Regions from separate parts of the Methylophaga thalassica genome, predicted to be linked through region 1. Evidence: riboswitches for the same ligand, from Rfam matches in the RefSeq annotation. Region 1 holds a riboswitch; each other region holds the start of a gene.
The links. Region 1 has a riboswitch for cyclic di-GMP ahead of QQL60_RS03685 (hypothetical protein). Riboswitches for the same ligand answer to the same signal wherever they lie in the genome.

Region 1 (5,954 bases):
GGGATTAGCTGGACTGTCCTTCATTGCTGTCTATCGTGAAGTGTTTGAGACAGTACTGTTTTATCAGGCCTTAATGACGCAATCAGCAGCCTCTCAGTCAATGTCTATCGCTACCGGTTTCATAACAGCCACAGTGATATTGGCCGCATTGTTCTGGGTCATTATTAAATACTCTTTACGTTTACCTATCAGAAAATTCTTCACTTTCAGCACATACCTGATGCTGGCACTGTCCTTTGTTCTGATTGGTAAAGCTGTCGCGGCATTGCAAGAAGCTGATTTAATCAGCATATCGTCTTTCCCAATTGACTTTACCTTATCCTGGATTGGCGTTTATTCCACATGGGAAGGATTAGCAGCGCAATTGGCTATTCTGATTCTGTCAGTATTGATTTTGATAGGCATCAGGCCTTTCGGCAACAGAGAAACAGCCTAAAATTCAACATAAAAAAGCCCGCTTTCGCGGGCTTTTTTTCGAAATGTTCAGGCTGACAAAGCAACCTGAACCAAATTATCTGTAAACGTAGGTGCATGGCCCATATCCACAAACTCAGCCGAGCTGACACAATTCACTGTGCCGTTATTTAATTGTCGCCAATATCCGAGTGTTGCCACCACAATACCGGGACTGACATCATCTGTAATTTGAGCTAAAGCCTTAAACATCCCTCTATCGTTGAATACAGAAACCACATCACCACTCTGAATATTTCTCAAATCCGCATCAATAGGACTTATCATCACAAACTGTTCACCCTGACCTTTAATCTTATTCTCCATATTGGCATAACAAGAATTAAGGAAACCATGACTTTTCGGCGAAATAATATTGAGTGGATATTTTTCTGCTAACTGAGGGTTTGCCTCGGGTATTTCCCGTGATGACACATAATCAGGCAGACTGTCTAAGGCCTCACCAGGCTGAAAGCCGTCATACATTTGTCGGAAAGGTCCGGCGACAAAATTGGTGGCACCTTTAATTTCCAGCTCACACTTACCACTGGGTGTGGGAAAATTACCCTCACGATGTGGGGCACGATCATCTTTTGTGCCGACCTTTAATTTGGCAAAACCATGTTCACGCAAATAAGCCAAATCGATGCCTTCGCAGGCTGGCGAGTCCCAATCAACATAGTTTTCCAGACATTCGCTATCTGACCAGCTAAAGTTCTCTTCTTGGTAGCCCATTCTGGCTGCCAGACGTCTGAATATCTCATTATTGGGAATAGCTTCACCCGGCGAATCCACACATTTTTCGTTATAGGTAAGATATAGATGTCCCCATGACAGCACCATATCTTCCATCTCCGCTCCCATCGAAGCTGGCAAGACAATATCAGCGAAAGAGGCGGTATCAGATAAGAAATGCTCTGCCGCCACCAGGAAAAGGTCTTCCCGCATTAAGCCTTCGACAATTTTATTAGTTTCAGCCGCCTGAGTGACAGGATTAGCATTCCAGCACATCATCGATTTTATGGGCGTATCGAGTTTCAGTTCCCCAGTCAAAGCACGTCCTATCTGAATTGCATTGACCACTGGCGTGCCTTCAGGAATAAGATCGGGACGACAAATCACATCAAATTTATAGGGGTGCTCCCATACCGGGAACTGCAAAGCACCGCCGCCGACATGCCGCCATGCGCCGGTTAATGCTGGCAAACAAGTAATCGCACGGATGGCCTGACCACCACCATAGTTGCGTTCAACCGCTACCCCAAGGCGAATTGCAGCAGGTTGAGTCGTGGCAAACTCACGGGCAAATTGACGGATATCATCCGCGGAAATCCCCGTGATAGTCGCAGCCCATTCAGGTGTTCTGGTCTTGGCTCTTTCTGCCAAGGCATCAAAACCAACGGTGTAGTTGTCAATATAGTCCTGGTCCTGTAAACCTTCTTTAATGATGACATGCATCATCGCCATGGCTAGTGCACCATCGGTACCGGGTTTTGGCGCGATATGCCAGTCAGCCTCTTTAGCGGTTTTGGATTTATACGGATCAATCACCACCACCTTGGCACCATTTTTCTGTGCATCTTTCACGATATGCCAGTGATGAACATTGGTGCTGACAGAGTTACAGCCCCAGATAACGATGTATTTAGAATGAATAAAACTCTCGGGATCGACACCTGCAGTCGGCCCTACAGTCAGTAACCAGGCCGTGCAGGAACCTTCTCCACAAAAAGTACGTTCGCAAACAGTTGCCCCCATTTTGTTAAAAAAGGCATCGCCACCATTCAGGCCATGAACTAAGCCCTGATTACCCAAATAACTATAGGGAATAATGGCATGAGGTCCATACTCATCAATAATTGCTTTCCAGCGCGTGGTAATTTCATCCAGTGCCTCATCCCAGCTAATACGCTCAAACTGACCACTGCCTTTGGGACCGCTACGTCGCATCGGATACAACAGACGATCCGGATGATAGTGACGCTTTTCATAGTCTTTGAGTTTGACGCATAAGCCGCCACGCGTCATCGGATGTTCTTTATTGCCTTTGACTGAAGTTAATTGACCGTTTTCCACCTCATAGACCATCGAACAGGTATCCGGACAATCATGTGGACAGCCACCATGATGCGTCGTTTTTAGTACGCTTGCCATATTGCTCTCTCCTCTCTGATATATATTTTTTTATTATTATTTTCAGACTATACACCAGTTTAAAACGGGAAATATGCCCGTTAAGTTATTCAACTGACTTGATAAAAATTTTATTTAAATCAATTACTCACTCTGACATTTTCTTGTAATAGAGCCTCTATACACTAAGCGGCAGATGAATAATTCACCACTTTACCAGTTGGGTGGTTTATCACTTTCATCCATTTAATCAAAGCCAAACTCGTCGTGAGGCGGGGTCGGAAAGCCACAGATCTTCAAATTTGAAGATGGCTGGGTTGCATTGCTTGTTTTTTCAACTTATGCAGAAGGAAAATTATCATGAAAAAAGCGATGCTATTTGTCATAGCACTATTTTTCTCTGTTGCCGCCAACGCAGCAACACTTAACTTAACAAAAGGTGACCCAGCTTTCACCAATAATGCTACTCAGGAAATTGATCTTGCTAATGGCAGCACTGTATTAGCGAGTGGTACTACAGGTAATGGCGCATGGGAATCTTCGTTCAGTTTATTTACTAATGACGCAACACCCGTAGTTATTGAATGGTCATTTAATCCAGAGTCTAATCTTGATAATGCAACTATTGCATTTGGTGTTTTAGGTGGTGCTATTCAAAATTTCAACATTACAGGTGATTTCAGTTTCACTGCAGTATTAACAGCAGGTCTGACTTATGTGTTGGATATCTATGACGCAACGGGTAAAGCTTTAAATTACAGCCTATCTGTTTCGGCTGTACCTGTTCCTGCGGCACTTTTCTTATTAGCACCTGCTTTATTAGGTTTCTTAGGCTTTCGTAGAAAAGCGATTGCTGCATAATCCAGATTTAGAAAATCGTCGTTCAAGATTAGGGAGCTTAGGCTCCCTTTTTTTATGTATGATTCGATATTTCCAAGGAGTGTATCAGTTTGACTTCTCCACCATCACGCCATCGAGTAACCGCCTGAATGGATTATTTTGTTAGCCTGGGTTATCCAGGGCTTTTTATCTCAGCCTTTTTATCTGCCACGCTACTGCCACTTAGCTCTGAATTCGTTCTGAGCACACTATTAGTCAAAGGATTATCACCGACTTTACTCATCAGCACAGCCACCGTGGCAAACGTGCTTGGATCAATGCTGAATTATGCTTTAGGTTATTGGGCCAGTTCTGCAGTCATAAACAAATGGTTACGGATATCAGAAAGCGATATCAGAAAAGCGGAAAACCGGTTTAAGAAATATGGTCTTATTTCCCTGTGTTTTGCCTGGCTGCCCGTCATTGGTGATCCATTAACTGTTATGGCAGGACTCATAAAAATACATCTAGGCTGGTTTGTCGTGTTAGTCACAGCTGGCAAGTTGATTCGCTATATCGTCATCAGTCAGGTAGCACTATCGCTAAATTAAAAAACCCCGTTTCAGAGACTGAAACAGGGTTTTAACTGGGTTTCACTTTTACTTAATGATGATGCGGATGACCGATATCCTCACCTTCACTGTTATAAAAACCGGAAGGACCATGGTCGATATAACCCTGGTTAATCATCTTCGCTATAAACGGATCTGATTCACTATCACCAATATCGGCATAATCTGTTGTTTGATAATCATCGCGCATTTTAAAGCTGGCATTAACAGCGTTTTCATCTTTAATCAGCTGAGTTAACTGCCATGTCTGTACATGACCGTCAGTATCATTTTTCCAGCTTTTTACCAGTGATAATGCAGGTAACCATTCAAGTTGCAGTTGGCTATCACCCTCAGTTAACTGATAGGTTTCCACTTTGTCACAACCTTCACCTGAGCTTGAAACCAAGGTCATATTGCTTTTCAGATTATCAGTAATTAATTCATGCACTTGCTGCCATTGACTATCCGCATTGGCATATTTCACTTCTCCTGGCTGATATTCAATAGCATGTTGCTCTTTATCAAAAAACCTGACCATTCTTAGTTGGCCATTATGCGTGTGTTCCCACATGTCAGTTATGCCTGACTGAGTAAATTGATTACTGACGCGCTGATGTTGACGCCATAACATCATGGTCGCTTTTTTATCAGAATCGCTGTCGGTCATTTGATAACTAGCGCCTAACACCTCGGGATCAATTGAACAGCTGTCATTAGCTTGGACCAGCAATGGGGATGCTAATAATAGACTCACTAATAAACGATATTTCATCTCTATAACCTTAAATTGTTGATGTGTGCCAACGAAAAAAAGGGGCGGACTCACGTCCACCCCTCTCTTTTTCTACGTTGATGTTACTTAATCGCTTTTTCTGCTTTAACTTCCAAACGTGCTGCCTGGTTCATAATGTGATAAATCAAGTTTTGTTCATTCACACCTGTCACCGCATTGGCACCTGGACCAGTAGCAAAAATCGCCACATCTTCACCTGCATGTGTTTCAGAACCCAGTGGAACTAATGCTTCCTGGTGATAACCTGACAGCTCTGTATTCACTGCTGTTAAGTCTTTACGACCAGTATCAGGACCTGCGCTATAGCTCGCATCAGCATCTGTTTCATTACCTAAGTCACGGAAACCAAGACCGTTGGTGTAACCCAGAGTGGTATAAGGTTTACCATCAGCAGCTAATGCAGGCTCATTTGAACCAACGCTGACCACTTTACCTAAAATAGGATTACCACGTTTTGGATAACCCGCCATTGTGAATACATGGCTATGATCCGCAGTCACGATAATCAATGTTTCTTCAGGATTAGTGTTTTCTAATGCTGTTTTAACCGCATGAGCAAACTCAATAGTTTCATTTAAAGCACCATGTGCATTACCCGCATGATGAGCATGGTCAATACGACCTGATTCCACCATTAAAAAGAAACCACTATCGTTCTTGTTCAATACTTTAATAGCTTTTTCCGTCATTTCAGATAATGAAGGTTCACCGGCAATGTCATTGCCACGGTCAGCTTCATATTGCATATGTGATTCATTAAACAGAGCAAAGATTTTATCGGTTTTCGCTGGGTCAATCGCATCAAATCCTGCTTTATCATAAACATACTTACCTGTTGGGTAAGTTGTTTGCCATTCAGCAACTAAGTTACGACCATCTGTTCTGTCACCTTCAACTGAGCTGACTGCATCAGGGCTATTAAAGGCAGGATTTTTTGGTAAGAAGTGACGACGACCACCACCCATAGCGACTTCGATACCGTTAATACGTTTTGCTGTTGGATAACGATTTTTCAGGTTGCTTTCAAATTCAACCAATTGTTTGGCAATATCTTTACAGGGTAAGCCACGGCGGGTAACTGACGCAGGCATATCTGAAACGTCTTCCCAGTCACGATCCACTGATTTTGCATAAGTCGCTGC
Region 2 (5,954 bases), on a different contig from region 1:
AGCGGGGTGAATGCACCCGGAACACCGAAAAGAACAATGGTTTTTCCTTCAGTCAATGATTGAACATTCTGTGGTTGAGGGTTGACAGGGCAGCCACTGCTCGCTGAAAAATCAACACACTCAGAAAGTGTCGCTGCGGGAATTTTCTGTCCAACTTCGATTGTCATAATTGCTCCTTAATCCGTTATTTTTATTTACAGGGTGTCTAGCATAAGGCAATCGCTAACAGATAAAAACACTATGAAACATGCGGTTTTATGAGTTTGGAATTGTGCTGTTGAGTCGATATCATGGTAAACACTAAATTGAATTAAAGGGATATAAACACATGGCTGAAAAACAATTACGCTGGGGAATTTTAGGTGCTGCTCGTGTTAACGAAAAACTACTGCCCGCTATTGTTGAAGCAGCTAATGCGGAGCTGATAGCTATTGCCAGTCGTCGTCCTGGGGCGGCGGCAGAAGTTTTGCAAAAACTGGCACCACAACAAACGGCGGTAGAAACGCTGGATGATCCGGAAGCATTACTTTCTCATCCAAATATTGATGCCATCTATCTACCGATGTCGAATGAAGAACATGCCGAGTGGGCACTCAAAGCCATCAATCATGGTAAACATGTACTGATCGAAAAACCTATGGCGCTGACAGTAGCCGATATTGACGCCATTGAAGCCGCTGCAAAAGCAAATAATGTAACAGTCATGGAAGGCTTTATGTATATCTTCCATCCTCAGCATGAGCATGTAAGACAGTTAATTAATGACGGCAAGGTCGGTGACGTGCGTACGGTAAAAACGGCGTTTGCATTCCCTATGAAACCGGCGCGAATGTATCGTATTGACCGTGACATCAATGATGGTGGCGGCGCTATGTGGGATATTGGTCCTTACGCCATTCATACGGCAAGATTGTGGTTTGATAATGAGCCTGTCGCTGCTATGGCAATGGCTAAGCTTAATGACAGTGGTGCTGATGTCAGCTTAAGTGGCGTGTTTGATTTTGCGGATGGTAAGTTTGCTCACTTTGAAATGAGCTTTGAACATGCCAGACGTAGCGAATATGAGATTATTGGTACCAAAGGTGGCATTAAATGCCACACGGTTTGGCAACCTGAAACGGAAGAAGCAACCATAAGCTGGTGGAATGAGAATGAAGAACAAACCGTATCAATTCCAAAAGCCAATCACTTTAATCTGGAAATAGAGTATTTCTCTGATTGCATCTTAGAGGGGAAAGCCCCCAAACTGACATTAGCTGATGCCAGAAATAATTGTGCTGCGATTTGTGCCGCGCTTGCTTCGGTGAGGGAAGGGAAAAAAATTCACTTATCTGGTTAGCGTTTGACCGTTATTAATAAAAAAGCCGTGGGAGAACACCACGGCTTTTTTATTGTTCAAGTTTATTTTACTCTGCGGCGAAGGCCCATAAAACCTAAGAGAGCTGGTGCAAACATAAATGCTGCAGCTGGAACCGGTACTTCTGATGGAACATTAACTTCTTCAATCCCCGCGTATAAAACACTTTGTTGACTGTAGTTGTAAAAACCAAAAGAACCATTACTGAACGTGCCTGCAATGCTTAATTCTTTAATACCGTTTACGAACACTTCGACTAAAGAGGATGTAAATATAATGTCAAAGTCGTATGTGGTGTTATCTAACCAACCTGTATTACCTAGATTGGTTGCACGGGCTAACTCGGTGACATTATTCGTTGGATTGTGAGCCCAAGCCCCTGAGTTATCTCCTAACTGTCCACTTACACTGGATATTGCAAGGCCTTTTTTTGCTGTACCAAAATAAGACTGATCAGCTTGTTTCCAGTCTATAAGCAGATAATCAGCCGATGAATTTGTTAGATCGTTATTGTTATAGCCTAATACAAATCCAATAAAATCATCGTCAGAAGTTGTTTGAACAGTAATTTGTCCTGATAATGCTGTACCTTGGCTATTTTTATTATTGTGGAATACAGTAGGGGCGTTATTAAGCGTTTGCTTTACCGCATTATTGCCCGTCTGTAATACCCAGTTTCCATTTCCATTGGCTTGCCAGGATGATAAGTCGACAGGTTGGGGGGCTGCCAGTAACTGTGTTGAGATTGAACATAAAGCTAGGGTTGTCAGAATGATTGTTTTCGCATATCTACGCATGACATTTTCCTTTAATAATTAAGTGAAAATGCAACTCAGCCATCTCAACTAAGTACATCAGCCGAGATCTGTAGCTTTCCGTACTTGGCTCGCACCAAGGTTGGCTCCGATAATTACGTGGCTGATGATAAAATCAGCACACATAATCATAGTCCTAAGAAGATTTTTAAGGAATAGCGAATGTCAATAATTTTTACAAATATTAACAAAAGTAATATTCCAAAGGTGCAAAAAAGACTTAGTGGGGGAATTGTTTGTTTTTTTATTGAGTTTTATATATCTAGATCGGGTTGAGAATCACGCTATGTTTCATTCTTACATAAGATAATTCATAACCAGTTCACATATTTATTGTGATACCTATCACGTGATCACATTAATGCTGTGAGTGATATCTCAAATTTGACTACTTGATGTGGTTAGCATGTCTCTTGATTTGTAATATCAAGTCGTCTGAATGGTTCAGACAAACGCATTATTAAATGTCTTAATAATGTAATTTTTTTATAAAGCCAAACTCGTCGTGAGGCGGGGTCGGAAAGCCACGGGTCTCTGGTTTGATTGGAGATGGCTGGGTTGCATTGCTTCATATATTAAATAGGAATTTATTATGAAAAAAGCGATGCTATTTGTTGTAGCTCTTTTGTTTTCGGTCGGTGTTAATGCCGCTACGTTATCTATGTCTGGTGCTGGTTCTTCTTTTGACCAGGATGTTGATGTATCAAACGGTAGTGTAGTTTTAGGTGGTGGCACTGTAAGTGAAGGACCTGGTACATGGTTCTCATACTTTGATGTTAGTACAGACTCAGATACGGCTGTTAAAATTGAGTGGTCGTTTAATCCTACTAGTTCATTAGCAGGTGCGACATTACGATTTTATAACGGTGTTGAAGAAAAGCTGTTTAACATTACCGGTGACTTTAGTTTTACAGCAATGATTTACCAAGGGTACACAGCATGGGTTGACATCAAGGATGCAACTAGAAATGTATTTAAATATGATGTTTCTGTGTCAGCTGTGCCAGTACCTGCTGCGTTGTTTTTATTCGCACCAGCCCTATTAGGTTTCTTGGGTCTGCGTAGAAAAACAGCAGTAGCTGCATAAAACTTGAAGTAAAAAATCAAGTTAACAATTGTTAGTTAGATTGAAAGGGGAACTTCGGTTCCCCTTTTTTATGGCTAATAAATATTTTCTTTTTAAAACAAGCTCATTTGCTTTGTTGGTTTATGAAATAAGTCGGTTCTCAGAACCGCTGGAGACTTGTTTAATGAGTATTTCTTGACCGCAACTTCGAATCGTTTTTTGATCATTTCTGCATAGAGCCCCTGACCTTCAAGTCTGTAACCAAACCTGGGATCATTTGTTTTGCCATTTCTGGAGTCTTTAATACGATTCATGACATGCTCTGCCTTGTCAGGATAATGAGTATGTAGCCAATCATTAAAGAGGGGGCTGACCTCTCTTGGTAATCTAACGAAAATATAGTCTATATTTTCAGCCCCTGCTTGTGCCGAAGCATCAATAATATTTTCTAGTTCTGTATCCGTCAGAACAGGAATGACTGGAGCAATAAGAACAGATACAGGTATTCCATTTGCCTTCAATGTCTCTATTGTTTGCAGTCGACGTTGTGGGCTGCTGGCGCGAGGTTCGAGTTTCCTGGCAAGTGTTTTATCCAGTGTTGTAATGGATAGATGAACATTTACCAATTGCTTCTCAGCGAGCTGTTTGAGTAAATCAATATCACGTTCTATCAATGAAGATTTAGTCACAATATTAACTGGATGACTGAACTCAATCATCACCTCAAGTACTTCCCGAGTAAGGTTGTAGTGGCGTTCGATGGGTTGATAGGGATCGGTGTTGGCGCCTAATGATAATGTTGAACAGCGATAGTTTGTTGCCATCAACTCATCTCGTAGTAATTTTGCGGCATTGGGTTTGATGGTTAACTTGGTTTCAAAATCGATCCCTGGAGACAGTCCCAGATAAGCATGTGAAGGACGGGCGTAGCAGTAGATACAGCCATGCTCGCAGCCACGATATGGATTAATTGATTGCTGAAAGGGAAGGTCAGGTGATTGGTTTCTACTAATAATACTACGAGGGGATTCTACACTCACTTCTGTTAAGTTGTTGGCTGGTTCATCATGAAACCAGCCATCATCAATTTCAGTGCGTTGAAACTCATTGAAACGGCCATCGATATTATTAAGCGTTCCCCGGCCTTTTTGTATTTTTGCGTTTTCTGACATTAGTCAGACAAGTAATACTCTATCGTTGACACAACACGAACGTTTTTGATCTGTGGATTATTATTATCGCGAGCACTAATGCTGAACTGGCCTTGGCTGGCTTTACGGATCTTGCCAAGGGTACTATCTGAATCCTGCGCAAATTTTTCAGCAACTTCACGTGCTTTTCTGGTTGCTTCTTCAATCATTTGCGGTTTGACTTCATTAAGACGAGTAAACAGATACTCGGGCTGTGCGGCGTAGTTGTTGCCTGTTAAAACGATACCTTGCTTACCCAGTTCAGAAAGTTGCCCCATCACTTGTCGGACGGTATCAATGGCATCCGAATAAACCGTGACGGTTTGAACCGCCGTATAACGAAATTCAGCACGCTCATTACCCCCATATTGCTGGGCAGATTTATCTGTAATGGCAGGTGCACTGATAGTGACATCAGCACGTTTGATTCCAAGTTTAGTCAGGAAGGAGATGATGGTATTGGTATTGGCATCAACATCATTGTATAAGACTTGCAAATTATTACTTGCGAGCGTGAATTGGATAGGCCATATCACCACATCTGCAGTGAACTCTCTTTCAGCCAGGCCTTTCACTGTCACGGTTCGCTCATATTCTTTGTATTTGATGGCGGCATTTGAGAGAAACCAGCCTAAACTGCTCAAACCAAGAACTAAAGCAATTCCAAGAATCAGACTGCTGGTTTTATTTACCGATGACATAAGAAGCCCCTCAAAAAAGGAAATGTTTACCAGCAGTGTAAATCAAAAGTCGCTTATGATCGACGAGAAAAATGCTCTTTTGAAAATGCGATTCGCTGTTCAATAGTCATTTTCTTTGTATTGGTCAATGCTTCAACTTTTTTCAGCCTGGGTAATAAACCTGAACCATTTGCGACTTGAATACTCAGTCCTGGACGGGCATTGAGCTCAAGCAGCATGGGGCCTTTTGTCCTATCCAGGACAATATCTGTACCTAAATAGCCTAAGCCTGACATTTCATAACAGGAAGCAGACAAATGCAGTAACTGATCCCAATGCGGTACTTGAAGATCGAGCAGGTTTCTTCCTGTATCAGGATGTAACATAACCGGGCGATCAAACTGTACAGCGCGTACCGCACTACCATTGCCAATATCCAGTCCCACCCCAACAGCACCCTGGTGAAGATTGGCTTTACCGTTAGAGTCAGCGGTTGATAAGCGCATCATCGCCATCACAGGAAATCCCTTGAAAACGATAACGCGTGTATCAGGCACACCTTCAAACGTATAACCATTGAAACAATCATCAAATTGGATTAATGCTTCAACAATGGCAACATCAGTTCGACCGCCCAATGAAAATAAGCCGGCCAGAATGTTAGAGACATGACGCTGTAGATCGGCCAGTTTTAAAATTTGTCCATTCGCTTTGTGATAACCAAAATCATCAGAACCTGTGACAACTAAAATTCCTTTGCCACCAGAACCATGAGCGGGTTTGATGCAAAAACCCGCTGTATTTTTGATAATCTCGAGCAGATCATCTACCTGGTGTTGTTCAGTA
Region 3 (5,954 bases), on a different contig from region 1:
ATTGGTAGACACGCTATCTTGAGGGGGTAGTGCCTTCGGGTGTGCCGGTTCGACTCCGGCCGTCGGTACCAAATTAAAGAGCCTGACTAATGTCAGGCTTTTTTTTTGCCTATGGACTTTAGTAAAAACAACGAAATAATAAATTTTACATCAAGGGGCTAGGAATAATTAGTGAAGTCGGTAATATCTATCTCAATATATTACTTACTTAGAGAAGGAATTTTTCGTTATGGAAAATATTGTTTGGCATAAACACAAGCTAGAAAAGTTAGATCGATCAAAACAAAAAAAACAAAAGCCCTGTATTTTATGGTTTACAGGCCTAAGTGGTGCTGGTAAATCCACGGTTGCAGATGCTGTAGAACAAAAGCTATTTGAGCTGGGACATCACACTTATTTACTTGATGGTGATAATGTCAGACATGGTCTGAATAAGGATCTGGGATTTTCTGATGCCGATCGTGTTGAGAATATTAGACGAATTGGGGAAATGGCTAAGCTATTTGCTGATGCTGGCCTGATTGTCATGAGTGCTTTTATCTCACCGTTTCGCAGCGATAGGCAATTGGTTCGTGACCTTGTTGAAGAAAAAGAGTTTGTTGAGGTTTATATATCTACTCCTCTCAGCACGTGTGAAAAACGTGATCCTAAAGGTCTCTACAAAAAAGCCAGAAGTGGACAGATAAAAAATTTTACAGGAATTGATTCCGATTACGAAGTGCCACATCATCCTGAAATAGCACTGAATACAGCTGAACTTAATGTAAATGAGTGTGTTGATAGAGTTATTTCCTACTTAAAACAAAACGAGATTATTTAAATCTAATGACAAATTTTGATGTTTTTAACGGCGATGCTGACGGTATTTGTGCGTTAGTTCAATTGAGACTAGCTAATCCAATTCGGTCTGAACTAATCACAGGAGTTAAACGCGATATAAAATTACTGAGTAGGGTCGATGTAGAAAAAGCCTCTCAAGTAACAGTGTTAGATATCTCAATGCAGAAAAATCATGATGCACTGCTAAATCTGCTATCACATGATGTTGATGTGTTTTATGCCGATCATCACAACCCAGGAGATCAAATCAGTCATCCTCGCTTAGAGGCACTGATTGATATGCATCCCAACAAATGCACAGCGTTGATAATCAATGAGTACCTAAACAATGCCTATGAACTATGGGCAATAACAGCGGCTTTTGGTGACAATCTTGCCAAAGTTGCTGAAGATTATGCAAATAAAATTCAGCTTGATGAAAGTAACATAATCAAACTCAAAACCCTGGGGCAGCATATTAATTACAATGGCTATGGTGCCAGTATTGATGATTTATTTTTCGCACCTGATGAGTTGTATAGATGTTGTGTTAACTACCACTCACCACTAGATTTTATTGATGACAATGCTGAGATAATTGAAACTCTGAACTCAGGCTACAACTCTGATTTGGCACAGGCCAAACAACAAAAGCTCAGCTATGAAAATGAGACGGTGGGAGTCATCACACTACCTGATGATAAATGGGCAAGACGTATTAGTGGTACCTATAGTAATTATTTAAGCAATCAGTATCCCTCGCGAGCACATTTAATTCTCACTGAAATACCTGATTCATCTGCTTATGTGGTAAGCATAAGAGCACCCAAAATACGTCAAGAAGGAGCTGATTATATTGCAGGTCAATTTGACACTGGGGGAGGTAGAAAAGCTGCTGCAGGTATTAACTGCTTGAAAGAAGATGAGTTGCCTAAATTAATCTCTGTTCTTGAAAGCTATTATAAGAGCGAAGCGAATTAATCCCGCATCATTTATACTTAAGGTATAGATGTTACTTAATATCAATAAATACTAATAAGGTAAAAAGGAACAAATGGCTCAAGGCAGGATAAGACAGTATGATGCAAAAATTAATGCGATATCACGCCTGATTGATAGTGGCATTATCCTGCTTACCTTTTTAGCCTTATTTGATATTTTTAAGGCGGGATGGGATGTCCTTTATATATGGAGTCTCTTATTCGCTATTCTATTGTTTAACTTTTTTGCCGAATCTCAAGATGCTTATCGTTCATGGCGAGGCACTGCATTGAGAGAAGAAGTTTCGGCAGTTATGTTTTCATGGTTTACCAGTGTTTTCATTCTGGTAATGATTGATATCTTTTTCATTCACTCTGGTAGTTATCTGGATAGCTTTGTTTTTTTATGGTTTTTATTGACGCCAATTGAATTAATTTCCTGGCATGCCATTGTGAGAACATCGTTGGCAATTCTCCGGGCTCGCGGAGTCAACACCAGAAACGTTGCTATCGTTGGTGAAACAACTTTGGGAAAACGTCTGGAGCGTGCATTTAATGAAATGGACTGGTCAGGATTCAGGCTGGTAGGTTATTACGATGACCGCTCACAAAAACGTGTCGAAACGGAACCTAACTTAGTCGTCACCAACAAAAACGTGGGTGATTTCAATCAGCTGATTGAGGACTGTAAAGCAGGTAAAGTGGATACGGTGTATATCACTCTTGCTATGTCAGCAGAGCATAGAATACGGCATATAACCGAGCTATTGGCAGACAGCACCGCCTCAGTATACTTAGTACCAGACTTGTTCACGTTCAATCTTCTTAATTCACGTTGGGTGGATTATCAGGGCATTACGGCTATTTCAGTTTATGAAACGCCCTTTGCTGGTATCGATAGTATATTGAAACGATTAGAGGATATTATCCTCAGCTCCATTATTCTGATGATTATCGCTATACCCATGTTGATTATTGCAGCTGGGGTGAAGTTCACATCTAAAGGACCTGTATTTTTCAAACAGACCCGTTATGGTGTGGATGGTGAAAAAATTAAAGTATGGAAATTCCGTACAATGACTGTCACGGAAGATGGTGAAAAAGTCACGCAAGCTCAGAAGAATGACAGCCGAATTACGCCTTTTGGTGGTTTCCTGCGTAGAACCTCACTTGACGAGCTTCCACAATTTTTTAACTCTCTGGGTGGGTCGATGTCCATCGTTGGACCACGGCCACACGCTGTAGCGCATAATGAGCAATATCGCGCACAGATTCAGGGATATATGCTGAGGCATAAAGTTAAGCCGGGCATTACCGGACTAGCACAAATAAATGGTTTTAGAGGTGAAACAGATACATTGGATAAAATGCAGGGACGTGTGCATTATGATCTCAAATATATTCAGAACTGGTCGCTATTACTAGATCTTGAGATTATTTTTTTAACGCTGTTCAAAGGGTTTGTCGGTAAAAATGCCTATTAATTGCCCGTTTAGTTTTAATTAGTAATGTTACTTACTAAATATACTTGTTACTTACCTTGAGACACAGTATTATATACATACTGTTAAGGTATCGGTGTAAAGCATATACACTAGATAATACTAGTTATCATAAGTATCTTAATAGCAATCAGAACAATAGACATCAACGGTGATGGCTTTGTAGCAAGATCATATCTGGTCTTACACAATGTCGACGTGTTTGATGTTGTGTAATTAAAGCCAAACTCGTCGTGAGGCGGGGTCGGAAAGCCACAGATCTTTAATGCTATATTTTAAAGATGGCTGGGTTGCATTGCTTGTTTTTTCGAATTCTTATGCATAAGGAAATTATTATGAAAAAAGCGATGCTATTTATCGTAGCTTTATTGTTTTCAGTAAGTGTTAACGCCGCGACGTTATCTCTGACTGAAGCTGGTTCAACTAACGCAAGTCAAAGTGTTGATTTATCTGGCAGCTCAGTTGTTTTAGCTGGTGGTACTGTCTCTAAGAAAAGTACTTGGAGTTCAGCGTTCTCATTAACTACTGACACAGATACACCTGTTGTAATCGCATGGTCATTTAACCCTGCAATTAAAGGTGCAACATTAGTTTTTGCTACATTGGGTGACACTGTGTCATATGCAATTACTGAAGACTTCAGCTTCACAGCTATGTTGACAGCAGGTACTAGCTACATCCTGAGTATCATTGATGCGACATCAGGCGTAGTTAAATATGACGTTTCAGTATCTGCAGTACCTGTTCCAGCCGCATTATTCTTGTTTGCCCCTGCTTTATTAGGCTTTTTGGGTCTGCGTAGAAAAACAGCTGTTGCAGCATAAAAACAATGTTTTTGATAAAAAAGGGAGCTTAGGCTCCCTTTTTTATATTCATTAGCGAATTGATTTTAAATTCCAATAGCAAAATTGTACCAAGGTACAATAGACACGGGTGGACAATGCTCCATATCATTCACTCATCTGACAAAGTCAGATAGGTGATTATCATATCTTATGGATATGGTAATTTAACAAAAGCCAAACTCGTCGTGAGGCGGGGTCGGAAAGCCACAGATCTTTAATTTAAAGATGGCTGGGTTGCATTGCTTGTTTTTTCAACTTATGCATAAGGAAGTTTATTATGAAAAAGGCGATGCTATTTTTAGTAGCTCTCATGTTTTCGGTTGGTGTCAATGCCGCCACATTAACTCTTACTGGTATCGGATCAAGTGGCGCAACACAATCTGTTGATGTAAATAACAACAGTACTGTACTCGCTGGTGGTACTGTAGGTGAGGTTGGTAACTGGTATTCACAATTTGATCTTACCTCTGATACAGCTACCAACGTGAAAATTGAATGGTCTTTCAATCCATTCACAGCTTTAACAGGCGCAACAGTAAAATTCGGAGAAATCACCGGCCCTAACGGTAGTTACTTACCAGGTGCACAAACCTTTGTTATCACTGGTGATTTTAGTTTCACTGCATTTTTAGCTGCGAACGTTTTCTACGGTTTAGATATTATTGATGCAGCCTCTAACATCTTAAAATACGATGTGTCAGTATCTGCTGTACCAGTACCAGCAGCATTATTCTTGTTTGCTCCTGCCTTATTAGGTTTCTTGGGGCTTAGAAGAAAATCAGCAGTTGCTGCATAAGAATTAAGATTTAAGTTAACAGTAACTTAACTGTCACAAATTGAAAGGGAGCAAAAGCTCCCTTTTTTTTTGAAAAATAGAGTGTTAATATCAAAATTGAATGTCATTTATAGATAAGGATTTTCCTCATGCCAAAACGCTTCATTTTATTCTGTATTGTCTTCGTTTCACTGTTTTCTTCATCCGTATTTGCTGCCGAACGTTATTTGTTAAATTCAGGAGACGTTTTAGACATTTCTGTATGGAATGAAGAATCTTTGCAAAAACAAGTAACGGTTTTACCTGATGGTGTTATTACCTTTCCACTAGCAGGGGAAGTTGTCGCTAAAGATAAAACGGTGGCAGAGGTAGAAGAAGAATTAACTAAAAAACTCAACGAATACTTGGCTGATCCGGTTGTTACAGTTTCTGTCACTAATGTTGAAGGCAATAGGGTCCATATTTTAGGAAAAGTACTTAACCCAGGTTCATTTGTGATGAATCAACCTTTAGATGCCATGCAAGCTCTGAGTTTAGCGGGTGGATTATCGCCTTACGCAGAAGAGAACAATATTATTGTGCTTCGTAGAGATGGAACTAAGCAACAAGTTCTGCCCGTAAAATACGCTGAGATAAAAAAAGGTAAAGAATTGAAGACAAACATCACTCTAGAGAGTGGTGATGTGATGATTGTTCCTTAGCTTGTGGTTGTGGCAGATATTTAATGAAAAGAACTTTATCTCTAGCAATATTATTATCGGTAGTCGGGCAAGGATATGCTGCGGAATGGGGGATTGACTTTAATGCTGACCCTGGATTTAAATACGACGATAACGAATTACTCAGGGAAAATAAAAAGGGTGATTTCAGTTTAAATATTACCCCGACATTATCTCTTTCAAGAACGTTAGAAAACTCTAAGTCACAGATTAATATGGGGTATCGAGTCAGTCGATATGATAAGTTAAGTGAATTAGATAAAGAAAACCCATTCTTCGGTTTTTCGACATCTTACTCAACCGAGCGAAGTTCA

Region 2: linked by a shared signal. The riboswitch ahead of QQL60_RS07605 (hypothetical protein) and the one ahead of QQL60_RS03685 (hypothetical protein) in region 1 are both predicted to bind cyclic di-GMP.
Region 3: linked by a shared signal. The riboswitch ahead of QQL60_RS08605 (hypothetical protein) and the one ahead of QQL60_RS03685 (hypothetical protein) in region 1 are both predicted to bind cyclic di-GMP.

Annotation. Positions count from the first base shown of each region.
Region 1 is NZ_BSND01000003.1:709,778-715,731, reverse strand. It holds gene QQL60_RS03695 (cytochrome c/FTR1 family iron permease) at 1-436, shown strand, start outside; gene QQL60_RS03690 (molybdopterin-containing oxidoreductase family protein) at 484-2,607, opposite strand; cyclic di-GMP riboswitch class I at 2,832-2,911, shown strand; gene QQL60_RS03685 (hypothetical protein) at 2,947-3,447, shown strand; gene QQL60_RS03680 (YqaA family protein) at 3,576-4,016, shown strand; gene QQL60_RS03675 (hypothetical protein) at 4,069-4,791, opposite strand; gene QQL60_RS03670 (alkaline phosphatase) at 4,875-5,954, opposite strand, start outside.
Region 2 is NZ_BSND01000005.1:81,318-87,271, reverse strand. It holds gene QQL60_RS07620 (peroxiredoxin) at 1-167, opposite strand, end outside; gene QQL60_RS07615 (Gfo/Idh/MocA family protein) at 329-1,339, shown strand; gene QQL60_RS07610 (PEP-CTERM sorting domain-containing protein) at 1,402-2,154, opposite strand; cyclic di-GMP riboswitch class I at 2,181-2,269, opposite strand; cyclic di-GMP riboswitch class I at 2,656-2,738, shown strand; gene QQL60_RS07605 (hypothetical protein) at 2,765-3,259, shown strand; gene QQL60_RS07600 (PA0069 family radical SAM protein) at 3,352-4,410, opposite strand; gene QQL60_RS07595 (SIMPL domain-containing protein) at 4,410-5,129, opposite strand; gene QQL60_RS07590 (alpha-L-glutamate ligase-like protein) at 5,183-5,954, opposite strand, start outside.
Region 3 is NZ_BSND01000005.1:299,375-305,328, reverse strand. It holds tRNA gene QQL60_RS08625 (tRNA-Leu) at 1-71, shown strand, start outside; gene cysC (adenylyl-sulfate kinase) at 230-820, shown strand; gene QQL60_RS08615 (DHH family phosphoesterase) at 826-1,800, shown strand; gene QQL60_RS08610 (undecaprenyl-phosphate glucose phosphotransferase) at 1,874-3,283, shown strand; cyclic di-GMP riboswitch class I at 3,513-3,599, shown strand; gene QQL60_RS08605 (hypothetical protein) at 3,637-4,125, shown strand; cyclic di-GMP riboswitch class I at 4,310-4,388, shown strand; gene QQL60_RS08600 (hypothetical protein) at 4,424-4,942, shown strand; gene QQL60_RS08595 (polysaccharide biosynthesis/export family protein) at 5,071-5,622, shown strand; gene QQL60_RS08590 (porin family protein) at 5,646-5,954, shown strand, end outside.